DNA from 2 places in the Paenibacillus sp. PvP094 genome. Region 1 is predicted to be linked to the other one. Evidence: riboswitches for the same ligand, from Rfam matches in the RefSeq annotation. Region 1 holds a riboswitch; the other holds the start of a gene.

What was found. Region 1 has a riboswitch for glycine ahead of sdaAB (L-serine ammonia-lyase, iron-sulfur-dependent subunit beta). Riboswitches for the same ligand answer to the same signal wherever they lie in the genome.
Region 2: another riboswitch for glycine. It lies ahead of gcvT (glycine cleavage system aminomethyltransferase GcvT); the one in region 1 lies ahead of sdaAB (L-serine ammonia-lyase, iron-sulfur-dependent subunit beta).

Annotation. Positions count from the first base shown of each region.
Region 1 is NZ_JBEPOM010000001.1:1,584,088-1,592,105, forward strand. Features, by position in the region: gene ABIC22_RS07315 (response regulator transcription factor) at 1-432, opposite strand, end outside; gene ABIC22_RS07320 (alpha-glycosidase) at 638-2,398, shown strand; gene sdaAA (L-serine ammonia-lyase, iron-sulfur-dependent, subunit alpha) at 2,582-3,529, opposite strand; gene sdaAB (L-serine ammonia-lyase, iron-sulfur-dependent subunit beta) at 3,519-4,208, opposite strand; glycine riboswitch at 4,315-4,416, opposite strand; glycine riboswitch at 4,421-4,546, opposite strand; gene ABIC22_RS07335 (MFS transporter) at 4,740-6,017, opposite strand; gene ABIC22_RS07340 (PH domain-containing protein) at 6,230-7,750, opposite strand; gene ABIC22_RS07345 (PH domain-containing protein) at 7,743-8,018, opposite strand, start outside.
Region 2 is NZ_JBEPOM010000001.1:3,491,085-3,499,102, forward strand. Features, by position in the region: gene ptsP (phosphoenolpyruvate--protein phosphotransferase) at 1-659, shown strand, start outside; gene gcvPB (aminomethyl-transferring glycine dehydrogenase subunit GcvPB) at 907-2,382, opposite strand; gene gcvPA (aminomethyl-transferring glycine dehydrogenase subunit GcvPA) at 2,457-3,812, opposite strand; gene gcvT (glycine cleavage system aminomethyltransferase GcvT) at 3,809-4,945, opposite strand; glycine riboswitch at 5,128-5,229, opposite strand; glycine riboswitch at 5,233-5,356, opposite strand; gene gcvH (glycine cleavage system protein GcvH) at 5,698-6,090, shown strand; gene ABIC22_RS16145 (PTS mannitol transporter subunit IIBC) at 6,520-7,980, shown strand.

The DNA.
Region 1 (8,018 bases):
ATTGACGATCCGATTGTCCTTCTCATAGATGGACAGGTGATCCAGCTTCAGGGCAGCATCGGATGAAACGGTGGTTCCTGCCTTTCGCAGCTGTACTTCAATGCGTGCTGCGAGCTCATCGGGGTGAAACGGCTTGGTTACATAATCATCGGCAAAATCAAGCCCATGCAGCTTGTCATCAATGGATGTTCTGGCCGAGAGCATGACGATGGGCACAGAAGGATGTTCCTTTTTCAGCCGTTGTCCTACCGTAAATCCATCCAGTCCCGGCAGCATGACATCCAAAATAATCAGCGAGCAGCCCCCGGCAGCTTCAGCTGCACCCTCTCCGCTTCCCAGCCATATGACCTCATAGCCACGCTCCTCCAGATCGGCTCTGACCCATGTCGCGATTTCCGTATCGTCCTCAATGTATAGCAGTTTTGTTTTCATGCGTAAATTCGTTTCCTTTCTGCACCCTTTGGGTTAATTATATATCTGAACATATTGGAGTAAGCTGTATGTATGAACGAAGCACCATCTAAAGGGACTACTCCGTTACTTTCATTAGTATTATACCTTAATCTTCAGCTACAGAAATGCCATACCTGATGTCCATGAAGTACATATGAAGTGAATAGACGGGAGGAGTTTTAACATGCTGCTGGAAGCCATCTATCATCAACCCAAACGGAACTGGGCATATGCCTACGATAAGGATACTGTTCGCCTGCGCCTGCGTGCCAAAAAGAATGATCTCACCGAGGTATACGCCATGACTGGCGACAAATACGCATGGGAAAATACCAAAAAGCAGATCTCTTTAACCAAGTTCACCTCAGACTCCATGTTCGACTACTATGAGGGTGAAATAAAGCCTCCGTACCATCGTCTGAAATACTCCTTTTTGCTCAAAAGCGGAGACGAGCAGATCTGGATGTCGGAAACGGGTTTCCATGAAGACGAACCGGACGATCCGGGGCAGATGTTTCAGTTCCCCTATATCCACCAGGGTGCGGTCTTTACGCCGCCTGAGTGGGTCAAGGATGCGGTTTTCTATCAGATCTTCCCCGAGCGATTTGCCAACGGCAATCCGGAACTTAATCCGGAGAATGTTGAACCATGGGGCGGCGAGCCTACACCATCCAACTTCTTTGGAGGCGACCTCCAGGGTGTAATGGATCATCTGGACTACCTCAGTGAGCTAGGCATTAATGCCATTTATTTTACCCCCATCTTCGAAGCAACCACCAATCATAAATATGATACCGAGGATTACCTCCGGGTAGATCGGCATTTCGGTGATGCAGACACCGTGAAACGATTGGTCAAACTGTGTCATGAACGCGGTATTCGGGTGCTTCTCGATGCGGTGTTCAATCATTCCGGGAAGACGTTTGCCCCATTTGTAGACGTGCAGGAAAACGGGGAGAAGTCCAAATACAAGGATTGGTTCCATGTTCATGAATTCCCGCTGGATGTGAAGGATGGCATACCTACGTATGAGACCTTTGGATTTGAGCCTCACATGCCGAAGCTGAACACGGAAAATCCGGAAGTGAAGGACTACCTGCTGAAGGTAGCCGAGTATTGGATCAAGGAAGTGGGCATGGACGGCTGGCGACTGGATGTCGCGGACGAAGTGGATGATGCGTTCTGGCGGGATTTCCGCCGGGTAGTCAAGGCTGCGAATCCGGAGGCGTATATTCTCGGAGAGATCTGGAATGAATCCTCTGCATGGCTGCAAGGTGACCAGTTCGATGCTTCCATGAACTATCCGTTTACCGATGCCGTGAATAGTTTCTTTGTCAAAAATAAAATGAATGCCGAGACATTCGCCAATTCCATTGGACGGCAGCTGTCACGTTATCCGCTGCAAGCCAGCGAAGTGGCATTCAACCTGCTGGATAGCCATGATACGCCAAGGCTGCTGACACTGTGTGAAGGCGATCAGCGCAAGATGAAACTGGCAGCATTGTTCCAGTTCACCTATCTGGGCACGCCGTGCATCTATTACGGAGACGAGATCGGGCTGGATGGCGACCATGATCCGGGCTGCCGGAAATGCATGGAATGGGACGAGGCGAAGCAGGACCGTGAGTTGTTCACCTTTTATCAGCAGCTTATCGCCCTTCGCCATGCCCATCCCGCTCTACGTGCAGAAGGTCATGTTCGATTCCTGCAAGCCCGTCCTGAAGGCAGCCAGCTCGTTCTCGAACGGCAGAGTGAGGATGAACGCATTCTCGTTCTGTTCAATCGTTCGGAGGAAACGGCGATGATTGAATTCGAGGGTGGCGCGGGCGAATGGACCGAATTGTTGGACGGTAACCACCGCACAGCTAAGGACGGCGATGTTCTCGCTGTTGAACTGCCAGCATACGGTTATGCTGTGTTAAGTACAGATATCAGTCAGGGATAAACGGTAAATATTTATTTCTCATCGTCGTAGATTACAAGAGTTTTCTCCTGTAAAGCCCGGAGTTAGGCTGAGGCTCTTTCTCATCAAATAAAAAAAAGGCGTCCAGCATGACCTGTAAAGGCCAGTGGACGCTTTTCTCCATTTTGTCTCCTGTATAATTAATCCTGTCCTATGGGCTTCGTTCTATGCCTGCTCTTTCGAAATATCGGTTGTGCTCTGTGGTTCGGACTCAGCTTCAGGTTCCGCACGCTTCGCTTTGGGTTTCGCCAGCTTCTCCATCATTTTCCGGCCCGTTGGCGTCTGGGCCAACCCGCCCTGCGCTGTCTCGCGGTGTCTGCTCGGCATCGCACTTCCCACTTCCAGCATGACATCAATGACTTCATCCGATGGAATAGCACTTCTTACCCCGGCCAGCGCCATATCGGCTGCAGCCAGTGCCGTTACCGCACCGAGTCCGTTGCGGACGATGCATGGAATTTCAACAAGCCCTGCGACCGGATCGCAGATGAGGCCCAGTGTATTTTTTAACGCGAGACCTACGGCATGAACGACCTGCTCCGGCGTCCCCCCACGCAGCTCCACCATTGCACCGGCAGCCATGCCGATCGCCGAACCGACTTCTGCCTGACAGCCACCCTCTGCACCAGAAATAAACGAGTTATTGGCGATGACATATCCAATTGCACCTGCACAGAATAAGCCGTTCACCAGATGCTCATCACTCCATCCGAATCGCTCCTGGGAGCTGATGAATACACCGGGGATAATCCCGCAAGAACCCGCTGTCGGCGTAGCCACAATCCGGCCCATGGATGCGTTGACTTCAGATACACACAGCGCATAGGCCATTGCCAGTGCGGAAGCGTCCCCCGAGCAGGTTTCGCCCTGGCGAATATATTCGGCCATCTTTTTGCCGTCTCCGCCGGTCAAGCCACTGCGCGAAGTGGTGTCCTCCGTCAGTCCTTTCCGTACAGCCTCTTTCATCACCTGATAATATTCCGACATCTGCCGCACAACATCCGCTTCCGGCGTATTGGTCTCCTGGACCTGCTCCTCGATCATTAGCCGGGCAATGGTTTTGGATTCAGCCGTACAGATCGTATTCAGCTCATGCAAGTGCTTAAAGCGCATCCGGATCAACCCCTCTCTTCAAATCAATGACGCGAATATCCAGCACATGATCCAGTGAACGCAGGCGTTCCAACATCTCGGCACTTGGTGCTCCGTCCATTTCCATCGCTGTTAGTGCTTCGCCATCCCGGGCTTTTCGGTCTACCTGCATATAACCGATGTTAACCCCTGAGGAGCTGATCGTAGACGTCACGGAAGCAAGCACCCCTGCCTTGTCCGCATGACGCAGAACGAGTGTGGGGAATTCCCCGCTGATCTGTACCCGGAAATCATTAAGCGCATGCACCGACACACTGCCGCCGCCAATCGAAGCACCAACGAGTGAACATTGACGCTCACCGTGCCACAACTCAATTTTGACCGTATTCGGATGCGGAGCAGGCAGTCCACTTGTATAGAACTCAACCTCCATACCCGCTTGTTCGGCATACGCCTCGGCGTCCGGTATCCGCGGATCATCCGTGACATAGTCAAGCAAACCACCAATTAACGCCAGATCTGTACCGTGACCTTGATACGTATCGGCAAATGAGCCGTATAGTGTCAGCCTGGCACGTTCAGGCGTACACCCCAGCCACTGCCTTGCAATTCTTCCCAATCTCGCTGCCCCAGCTGTATGTGAACTTGAAGGGCCCGTCATCGACGGACCAATAATTGAAAAAACATCTTTAAATCGCATCCTGCACCCCTCCATATCGTCATATCCATCCAGACATGCACCATAATGTTCCTTCATTACTGAATGATGACATCAAAAAAGGACAGTAGAAGGCCTTAGGCCCTCTCTCTGTCCTCGTTACCTGAGAGTTTCATGATCAGAGGCCGCCCCATGGGGTACCCTTCTCATCATATACCCCTTGGGTGGCGCATTCGCGCACTCTCCAGAGTTGCGTCCAACGATGGTACATTTACCTGAGAGATTAACCACCTGCGCCGGGTGCGCAGCGGCTTGCTCCTTCGGTGCCTGGCAGCCTACTTAAACCAATGGCCTGCCCAGGTCTCTCCCGCTCGTTCTCATCCGCTGTATCGTATATATTCGCTTGAACACATATCAAACGTTGTCCTTGTGAAATTGATCATTCATATAACAGATTAATATGCAACACACGTAATGTCAACAAAAGTAACGCATCATTATCATCTTGGCAAAATTCCTCTAATATTATATGCAGCTTTCCACGGAATCGTTCAGTTTTCAATAGGATATAGACTAGCTATGTAGAGATTTTGAGGAAGAGCTGTGATCCTTATAATATGACTGTCTTGAAGGAAGCCAGCTCGTAAGCCATAACAGAAGGGAACCCAGCATCAGAACTGCCGAAACGACCGTATATACCGTTCGAAGAGAGATCACTTCGGCAACTACACCCATGACCAAAATCGAAATGACCTGCAATGCACTCAGCATGAGTCCAAGTACGCTGCTCATTCGCCCCATCAAGTCTACCGGTATATTATTCTGATAAAAGGTGACCAGTCCCGTGTTTGCCGGCGCCGAACACAACCCAAGCAGAATAAAGGCGAATGCGGCAAGTTCGAACGAAAACGAACGAGCGAACAGGAAATAACCAAGCGCAACCAAGAGCACGCCTCCGCCCATCATGTGACGGATGGACAAGTGTTTGGCGAACAACCAAACCAGCAGAGAACCCGCCATGTATCCAGCTCCAGTAACACTCATCAACGCACCATAGTGTGACTCGGACAGGTTCATGACTTGACGGATAAACACCACTTCCTGTGCATCCAGCGACATGCCAATAACAAGAATAATCTGGAACAAGGCATAGATGCCCACCACATATCCTGCTTGGCGACTGAATAGCATTACGGCTCGCCAATCCTGGGCAATCAGGCGAGGGGTTAGCCTTGTCCTACCGCTGCTCTGCTCTCCAGTGCCCAGCCTTGGCAGTAACATCAGGATTAGCGCCGACACCACAAAGGAAGCTGCATTGGCATAGATCGCCGCTGCAGGTGACAGATAAATCAACATGACTCCGGCTATGGCTGGGCCTGTAATAAAAGCACCAGAACTGATCATTGCCTGCAGGGAATTGAATCGCTTGCGCCGCTCAGCAGGAACCAGCCGGGTGATGTACACCTGCGAAGAAGGTACGAATATGGATGAGGACATGCTGACAAGAAAAATGATGCCGTACATCATCCATAGACTGGGCATCAGCGGAAGCAATGCCACGAGCACAGCTCTCACCACATCCGCCCCAATCATCAGCTGCCGCTGGTCGTAGCGGTCAATCAGACTGCCTGACCAGAACTTGGTGCATACCGAGGCAATCGGCGAGATAATCCACAAGCCTGCAACTGCCGCCGGGGACTGTGTCATGTTAAGCACCATCAAATTAATGGCTACAATGTAGATGAAATCCCCCAGGTTGGATATGCCTACTCCGCCCAGGAGCAAACCAGCATGTTTCCATCCCCCTGACTGGGTGCCCTTCCCTTTCTCCTGATCTCGATCATTGCTCATCCATCAGATCCCTCCCAGGTTCATTCATGAATTTTAAGAAGCACTGAATTAAAACCCAATAATTGTATTATCTCCTATTTGATCCTTTTTCGCAGTAAAAAAATGGACGATGCCCGGCGTCGATCATCATGTTTCGCAAGGCTTCCCGTACCAAAAAGACTGCCGTTAATCGGGCAGTCTCAAGTCGGTTTAATCCAAGTTGCTTTTCTATATCATTTTTGGGTCAAATTCGAAGCCTGCCGAAACCATTCCTTTACGGCATTAGCCTGGCCATATTCTAGGAATATGGCTTTGAAGCCGCCCCGATTCACCATCAGCCTCGCCCGAACGGATAACAAGGACTTGCTTCGCTGTCTTCGGGTAGCCACCGTATCCACTGTGACCACATGAGGCCGGCGCATCAGCGCTGTTCTGCGGGAGATGGCCCGGTGGCGAAGGGTTAGCAGCTTGCCCTGAATGCTCAGCCCTTCATCCTTGAAGCACCCGTATCCCCAAACGACACATAAGGGAATAAGGAGAAATAGAAATGCACCCATCGGGCCCAGAAATACCGTCCCCGCTGTTCCCAGCAGGGCTGCACCAAGCAGTTTCCAGCGTAAGAATAACCAGCGAGCTCGGTCCGGGGGTCTGTTAGCAGGTGGCTGCATGACGAATTGCGGTACAATTCGGGCAAGCAGCTCATTGACATCGCGGAGCGGCAGCAGCGGATGAAGCATCATTTTTTTCTCCGTCTCTGAAGTCAAAACGAAAATCTCCACCTCGGCATAACCAAACGGCTGTCGCAGCAGTCCCTCCCTGATCTCCACCGCCTGGACCTTCCCTGGTGAGAACACATGCTTCTTTCGGTCGAGCAATCCGGAAACAATCGTAATATTACCGCCTTCCTGCTCCACCGTGAATCCGGCATACTTTATCGTGAACAGGACAGCAGACAAGATCCAAGCCAGCAAAAACATGACAGGAACCAGTCCGAGCCACCAGATCGCTGGCAGCTGTCCAGCCCGCTCAACCAAGCTGCTGTAGAAGTGCGCAGGGAGCAGGTCATCCGCGAAGGAATAAACCCCAGTACCGAATACGACAACGAGCGGCAGATTCATCGTGGTCAGCGCTCCGGCGAACAATCTGCCGGCTGACAGCCGCAGCAGGACCTCCCGTTCTGGCTGAATAAGCGGAGAAGATGCCTGGATGTGTCTCTCCTTTTGCTCAAGGGATTCTCCCTCTCCATCTGAGTTAAGATCTTCAGCATGTTCAGCTGAGAGAGGTGCTTCCGCTTTCTTCACAGCCTCATTCCGCTTCTGATATAACCACTGCTCTACCCGCTCGGCCTCCGCAACGGCGAGAGCGGGTAATACACCATCTGCCTCTTTGCTGCCGCCCGGCGTCTCAATCTTGAGCTGTGCCAGCCGGAGCAAGCGCTGAATCAGAGGCTGCTGTGTCTGGATGGAGTGAATACGGCTGAAATAGATCGATTTCTCCTCTCGGACAAATATGCCCTGACGCAGCACAATCCGATCATCCTGAAGCGTGTAGCTGAATTTACGCCATTTAAACCACCCGTACAAAATAAAAGGAAGCGTAAATAGAACAATGGCAGCAGCATAACCATACCAGGGAAACTTGCTCCAGTTCACGCCTTTGATGATGAGTAGAACGAGGATGGGAATGATGGACTTCATTACGCTAAAAAAAGGAAATAACATGTACAGCTTATGTAGATGCTTTGATTCATTCATCGGGATCTTCCACCTTCGCCAGATGTCCGATACTGCGCTTCAATTGCTCTGCTTCCTCTCTTTCCAGTCCGGCGATATGGAGTGTGGCTGCCGCAGTAACGATGCTGACTTTGGCAAGTCCATACTTTCGCAGCAGCGGACCGCTCTCCAGTTCCACCTGCTGTACACGCGTCATCGGCACAATCGTATCCGTATGCCATAACCAGCCGGAATGGATCTCCACTTCATCCTCAGCCACCCGAAAACTAAAGTGTCGGTGTCGTAATCC
Region 2 (8,018 bases), 1.9 Mb from region 1:
ATCCATTCCTTGGTTTCCGTGCAGTTCGTCTGTGTCTGGACCGTCTGGATATTTTCCGTACACAATTGCGTGCATTGCTGCGTGCAAGCGTACATGGCAACCTGCGTGTCATGTTCCCAATGATCGCAACACTGGGTGAATTCCGTGAAGCGAAAGCGGTCCTGCTCGAAGAGAAGGAAAAGCTGGTAGCTGAAGGGATTGCTGTTTCTGACAGCATTCAACTGGGTATCATGGTCGAAATTCCTTCGACTGCGGTTCTAGCGGATCAATTTGCCAAAGAGGTTGATTTCTTCAGTATCGGAACGAACGATCTGATTCAATACACCATGGCAGCTGACCGTATGAACGAGCGTGTATCCTATCTGTACCAACCATACAACCCTGCTATTCTGCGTCTGGTGAAAATGGTCATCGATGCAGCACATCGCGAAGGTAAATGGGTTGGTATGTGTGGAGAGATGGCGGGAGACGAAACAGCAATTCCGTTGCTGCTTGGTCTCGGACTGGATGAGTTCAGCATGAGCGCAACATCCATCCTGCCAGCTCGTAGCCAGATCACCAAGCTGTCCCGTGCGGACATGCAGGAACTGGCTGCTAAAGCTCTGGACATGCAAACTGCTGAGCAAGTGGTTGAATTGGTTCAAAGCATCAAAGCGTAATTTTGCGAGGGTTTTCCTCCGGATTTTAAGGTCTTTTCTTTTTCCGATGAATGGGCTGCAGGAATGCAGCGATATTGCCGGTATCTGCGAACAGCGGATGCCGGCTTTTTTTGCGGGCTAATGTGGGATCATAAGGAATAAAGAAAGAGAGCGTTCGCGCGTAGGAGGCAGCGACATCAGCAAATAAAAAAACGGCTTCAGCTGACGTTAAAACATCAGCTGGAGCCGTTAGTTGAATGGCTGGGTATTAACTGCACGCGCAGTTCAATACAGGTTTACGTGCTGCTGTGGTCTCATCCAGACGGGTAACCGGCGTCCCATAAGGTGCATTGAGTACCAGTTCAGGTGTCTCTTCTGCTTCCTTGGCAATACGAATCATCGTATCGATAAAGCCATCCAGCGTTTCTTTGCTCTCTGTTTCCGTTGGTTCAATCATGATACATTCCTCTACGTTGAGCGGGAAGTAGACGGTTGGTGGATGATACCCGAAATCAAGCAGTCGTTTGGCTACATCCAATGTTCTTACACCATATTGCTTCAGGCCCCGGCCAGACATGACAAATTCATGCTTACATACGCCTGGGTACGGAATTTCGTAATAAGGTGCAAGACGTGCCATCATATAGTTTGCATTGAGTACGGCACATTCGGATACCCGGCGCAAGCCTTCAGGTCCATACGTACGAATGTAGGCATAGGCGCGTACCAAGATACCGAAGTTGCCGTAATACGCTTTGACCCGACCAATCGATTGATCTCCTTCCCGATCCAGGGCGTATTGTCCCTGATCGTTCTTGATCACCATCGGTTTCGGCAGGAACGGAATCAGACGATTTTTTACGCCGACGGGTCCCGCACCAGGACCACCTCCGCCATGCGGAGTACTCATCGTTTTGTGCAAGTTCAGATGTACGACATCGAAGCCCATGTCCCCAGGACGGGTGATACCCATAATGGCATTGGAGTTGGCTCCGTCATAATAGAGAAGGCCACCGGCTTGATGCACGATGGAGGCAATCTCCTGAATGTCCTTTTCAAACAATCCCAGGGTATTTGGGTTGGTCAGCATCAAGGCTGCAGTATCGGAACCTACCGCTGCACGCAGTGCATCCAGATCGACCAGACCGTCCGCACGGGATGGAATGGTTATTGTCTCGAAGCCAGCCACGGTTGCACTTGCCGGGTTGGTGCCGTGTGAAGAATCCGGGACAATGACTTTGGTCCGCTGTTCACCACGACCTTCGTGATAGGCACGAATCATCATGAGTCCGGTCCATTCACCATGTGCACCAGCAGCTGGTTGCAGGGTCACCGCGTCCATGCCAGTCAGACCTGCAAGGTCGTTTTGCAACGTGTAGAGCAACTCAAGTGCACCTTGAATACTGGATTCAGGCTGATACGGATGGATTTTGGCAAAACCATTGTAGCGAGCAACATCCTCGTTAATCTTCGGATTATACTTCATCGTACAAGATCCGAGTGGATAGAATCCGTTATCTACCCCGAAGTTCCGGCGGGAAAGGGCAGTATAGTGACGAATGACATCTACTTCAAATACCTCAGGCAGTGCAGCTGCTTCCGAACGCAGCATTTCCCGGGGAATCAAGCTCGCGGGATCTTGACGCGGAACATCGCATTCAGGCAGGGAGTAAGCGACACGACCCGGGCTGCTCAGTTCAAAGATCAGTGATTGCTCTGGAGCAGGCGATGCTGCTTGTGTCATTTGTTGCGTGCTGGTTTCGGCTTGGGAAGGAGCTGCCGTTTCCGGCTGTCCTTGGATGGTTGTCATTTCCTGAGTCACAGCGATCCCTCCAATACACGTGCGAATTCGTCAATCTCTTCCTTGCTGCGCCGTTCCGTAACAGCGACCAGCATATGTCCGGCAAGCTCCGGATAATCCCGTCCAAGTTCATATCCTCCGATGAAACCGGCATCCAGCAGCTTCAACTGAAGGGCATCGACGTCTGTCCCTTCTGGTAGCTGAATGACAAACTCATTGAATGTGGGTGCTTTAAAGGTCAGGCTGACTCCAGGAATTGCTGTCAGTGCTTGAAGAGCATAATGACTCTTTTGCAAATTCAGGTCAGCCACATCAATCATGCCCTGTCTTCCCATAGTAGACATATACACCGAAGCGCTTAGGGCAAGCAATGCCTGGTTGGAGCAAATATTGGATGTCGCCTTTTCGCGGCGGATATGCTGTTCACGTGCTTGGAGCGTCAGTACAAAACCACGTTTTCCGTTGCGATCCGTTGTCTGGCCAACGATTCGGCCCGGAATCCGGCGCATATGAGCCTGGGATACAGCGAAATATCCACATGTCGGACCACCGAGCGAAGCGGAGATGCCAAGGGGCTGTGCATCACCGACAACGATGTCAGCACCCAGCTTGCCTGGAGCTTCGAGCATACCAAGCGCCAGCGGGTTTGCGCTGACCACGAGCAGACCCTTGTGCGCATGCGCGAGGTCTGCAGCCTGTTTTACATTTTCCACGGCACCGAAGAAGTTCGGACTCTGGATCATGACAGCTGCGGTATCATCCGATACGGCGGCTTGAAGGGCATCCCAATCGGTCACCCCGTTCTGATAACCAATCTCGACAATCTCCAAATTCAGACCATGGGCGTAAGCCTTCAACACTTGACGGGCTTCAGGATGAACGGTGCGGGAGACGATTAGCTGTTTGCGGCGAGTTGCCGCTGCGGCCAGATTCCCTGCTTCTGCAAATGCGGTCGCGCCATCATACATGCTCGCATTGGCTACAGCCATGCCAGTCAGTTCACAGATATACGATTGAAATTCGAAGATCGCCTGGAGCTCGCCCTGACTGATTTCGGGCTGATATGGCGTATAGGCGGTATAGAACTCGGAACGGGAAATGACGTGATTAATCACGGAAGGGATATGATGATCGTATATGCCTGCGCCCAGGAAACTGGCGTGTGTCTCAAAATTGGCATTGGCGCCAGCCTGCTTCGACATGTGGCGTGTCAGCGCGTATTCATCCAGTTTGGAGGAGACCGGCAGCTCGCCTTGATAACGAATCTCCTGCGGGATGTCATGGAACAGATCTTCAATCGTTTCCACACCGATGGTCGCGAGCATGGCGCTCTGATCCTGTTCAGTCATGGGAATGTAGCGGTGCTTGTTCATGCTTGATCAGCTCCTTGGGTAGGTGTCTTTGACGTACGTGTCCGTTTATGAAAAGGGGTCTTCACAACTTCGGCTTTCAGCTTTTTGCCACGAATCTCAATCTCGAGCGGGGTGCCGAGTGCAGCATATTGGCTGTTAATTAGGGCGAGCCCCAGATTGCGCTTCAGCGTAGGGGACTGTGTACCGGTTGTTACTTCCCCGATCTGCACGCCTTCCACGTAGATGGGATAGTGGGGACGTGGAATCCCGCGCTCCAGTACTTCAATGCCGACCAGTTTACGGGAAGGTCCACCATTCTTTTGCTGCAATAGTGCTTCGTGTCCGATAAAAGGTCCGGCATTCAGCTTCACAAACATGCCAACGCCTGCTTCCAGCGGTGAAATGGTCGGCGATAGTTCCTGTCCGTAGAGGGGCAGCTTCGCTTCGAATCGAAGTGTATCCCGTGCACCAAGTCCAGCCGGAACCAGACCGTGATCAGCGCCAGCCTCCATTAATCCGTTCCAGACCGCAGCGGCCTGATCTGCCTGTACGTATAGTTCGAAGCCGTCTTCTCCGGTATAACCGGTGCGGGACAGCAGCAGTTTTACACCACAGACCTCAGCATTCTGTACAAAACGAAAAGGCTCGATTATGGATACGTCAGTATCTGTAACTTTTCCGATGATGTCTGTAGCAAGCGGGCCCTGTAGAGCCAGGAGGGCTGTTTCCGCGGAGTCATTCGTCATGCTCACCCCAGGAACCATGTGTTCTTGCAGCCAGGCCCAGTCCTGATCAATATTAGAGGCATTCACGACGAGCATATAATGCTGATCTTCCAGCTTGTATACGAGCAGATCGTCCACTACGCCACCGTCCGGGTAACACATTAACGTGTATTGTGCCTGGCCAGGAACCAGTGAAGTCACGTCGTTGGTCGTCAGTTTCTGCAAAAATGCTTCGGCCTGTTCACCCTGTACCGTGAATTCACCCATGTGGGATACATCGAACAGTCCGGCCCGTTCTCGCACCGCTTCATGTTCCTTCTGAATCCCACTGAATTGAACCGGAAGCTCCCAGCCTCCAAAATCGATGCACCGTACACCTTCATATTGCTGATAAAGTGGATAGAGTGGAGTTCTAAGCAAATCGGACATCAAATCACCTCGTTATGGCCGCTACTGGGCCGAGTGTATAACATGAATGATTCTTTTCTTGAATAAGTATGGTTAAGGCAGCTGACGACAGCGCCGGCTCGATCCTGACTTTCGTTTTTTTGGGAAAAAGGAAAAGGACAGGCCAAAGAACCGGCATGCCAGAAGCACGCTGTATTCTTAGGCTCTGTCCTTGGTACCTGAGAGTTACCCCGCCAATAGGTTGCAGCAGGTTTCCCCTTGGGTGATCATAACGCCCATACCGGGCGAATAGATGCTCTCCAGAGTTGCGTCCCGTAAAAGTCCTTTTGCCTGAGAGATTCACCTCCCGCTTGTCGGGTGGTTTACTCCTTCGGCGTTACCGCGTGCATCCAAGAGTTGGGCGTCACGGGTAATCTCTCCCTTTACATTCATCCGCGGGTGATGCACACAACGATTAACATTTACTCTCTCATTAAAACGTGAATCCACTATCGATGTCAAGAACGATATCACAGAAATTAATAAAAAACCGAATAATATTTAGTGATCTCAATTTATTGTTCGTGTATATAAAAAGAGTGCGCTTACTATTCTAATATTACCCATTATATGTAGAGTGAGGGTGTTTGCGTTACAGGCTGTAATCATCAAAAATCAAATAATTTGTGAGGTATCTTGACATTTCAATCAAAAATATCTTACGCTATGTTCTGGGAAAAAGGGTTGGCCGAAGGGACGCATGCACTCATTAATGAAAAGCGAGGCGGATATCGATGAGCGAATTGAAAAGTGATTTCCTGTACAGTGAAGAGCACGAGTGGGTGCAAACCGTAGGGGAGGATACTGTACGGATCGGCATTACCGAGTTCGCGCAGCATCAGCTGGGTGACATTGTGTTTGTGGAATTGCCTGACCTTGAATCGGATGTAAAAGCGGAAGACAGCATTGGTACGATTGAATCCGTGAAGACGGTTTCGGATTTGTTTTCTCCGGTAAGCGGTTCGATTATTGCTGTGAATGAAGCACTGCAGGATGCACCTGAACTCGTCAACAGTTCGCCTTACGAAGAAGGCTGGATGATTGAGATTCGTGTTGAAGGTGATTTGACAGCAGCGTTGTCTAAACTGATGAATGCTGATGCATATCGTAAGCACACCGAGGAGTAGAATGTATTTGCACTAAATAACCTTTATTAATCTAAGATTTTTTCATACGTTGGACGGTCGTGCACGTCTTCAGAGCCTGTGTGAGCCTTGGTGCTCATGCAGGCTTTTTCGTGTTCCCAAGGACAGGCTTGTTGCCATATGAGACACTTGAACAGGATGGAATAAGGCTGAATCGCACATGCTATATTATTGAATTTAGTACCGTAAATGATATAAGACACATACGAAAAAAGCCAAGTATATCAATGGTTAGAACCCTCTCATCATCATAAAAACGATTACATAAACACAATGTTGTCATCAATGATCATGACGAAAGTACGCTTTCATTTCGTTGAACCGGAGACCAATCTGGCTTAGGATAACAGCAGGGGAGAAATGATACCCCTTTCATAAATGATAACTACTTGATCCGAGGAGGATAATACAATGAGTAACTTGGACCAAACGTCCAATTCCAAAGGCGGTCTCCGGGTAGGCGTTCAGCGTTTTGGCCGATTCCTAAGCGGCATGGTTATGCCGAATATGGGTGCATTTATTGCCTGGGGGCTAATTACGGCCATGTTTATCAAAACAGGCTGGTTCCCTAACGAAACGATTGCAACGTTAGTAGATCCGATGATCAAATATTTGCTGCCACTGCTTATCGGTTACACTGGAGGTACGATGGTGCATGGCCAGCGTGGTGGTGTCATTGGTGCCATCATGACTATAGGGGTTATCGTCGGCAGTGACATTCCGATGTTCCTGGGTGCCATGATAGCCGGACCACTGGCTGCATGGATCATCAAAAAGTTCGATAAAGCCGTTGAAGGCAAGATCAAAGCAGGGTTCGAGATGTTGGTTAATAACTTCTCAGCCGGTATTATCGGTGGTATCCTGGCGATCATTGCACTGCTGGGTATCGGACCTGCTGTAGAAGGAATTAGCACCGTATTATCGGCTGGTGTACAGGGGCTGATGAATCTGGGATTGCTCCCACTCGTCAACCTGATCATTGAACCAGGGAAGGTATTGTTCCTGAACAATGCAATCAACCACGGCATTCTAACACCGATTGCAACAGATCAAGCGAGAGAATTGGGTCAATCCGTATTATACATGCTTGAATCGAACCCGGGTCCCGGACTTGGTATCCTGCTGGCTTACTGCTTCTTCGGTCGTGGAACAGCAAGATCTTCCGCACCGGGTGCGGTTATCATCCACTTCTTCGGGGGAATTCATGAAATTTATTTCCCTTACATTCTGATGAAACCGATTCTGATTCTTGCGGCAATCGCAGGCGGCGTGGCAGGTACAGCAACCTTCATGCTTACCGGAGCCGGACTGGTCTCAGCACCTTCACCGGGTAGTATCATTGCATATTCCCTGTTAACGCCAAAAGGTGGATATCTGCCGATGCTCGCCGGGGTGGCTGTGGCTGCTATCGTATCCTTCCTGGTTGCAGCACTGCTGCTGAAAACAGGTAAGCAAAAAGAAGAAGATCTGGAGTCTGCAGCGAATCGCATGAAAGACATGAAGAGCCAAGGCAATACAGCGAATGCTGCTATTACAGCAGATAATCGTGAAGCAGACAGAGCCGCGGATTTGGCTTCTTCAACTGTGAAAGCAAAAACCGATGTGAAGAAAATCGTCTTCTCCTGTGATGCAGGTATGGGTTCAAGTGCCATGGGGGCTTCCATTCTTCGCAAGAAGATGAAAGCTGAAGGGATTGACGTTGCGGTAACCAACACGGCAATCAGTGATATCCCGCAGGACGCAGACGTTGTTATTACGCAGAAGACATTGACGGACCGTGCCCGCAGCGTGGCACCGAACGCAGAACATATATCCATCGACAACTTCCTAAAAAGCCCGGAATACGATGCGCTCGTTGAACGCCTGAAATAACAGGTTGCGATCGTTTTCCCTGAGCCGGAGGCTTGAGA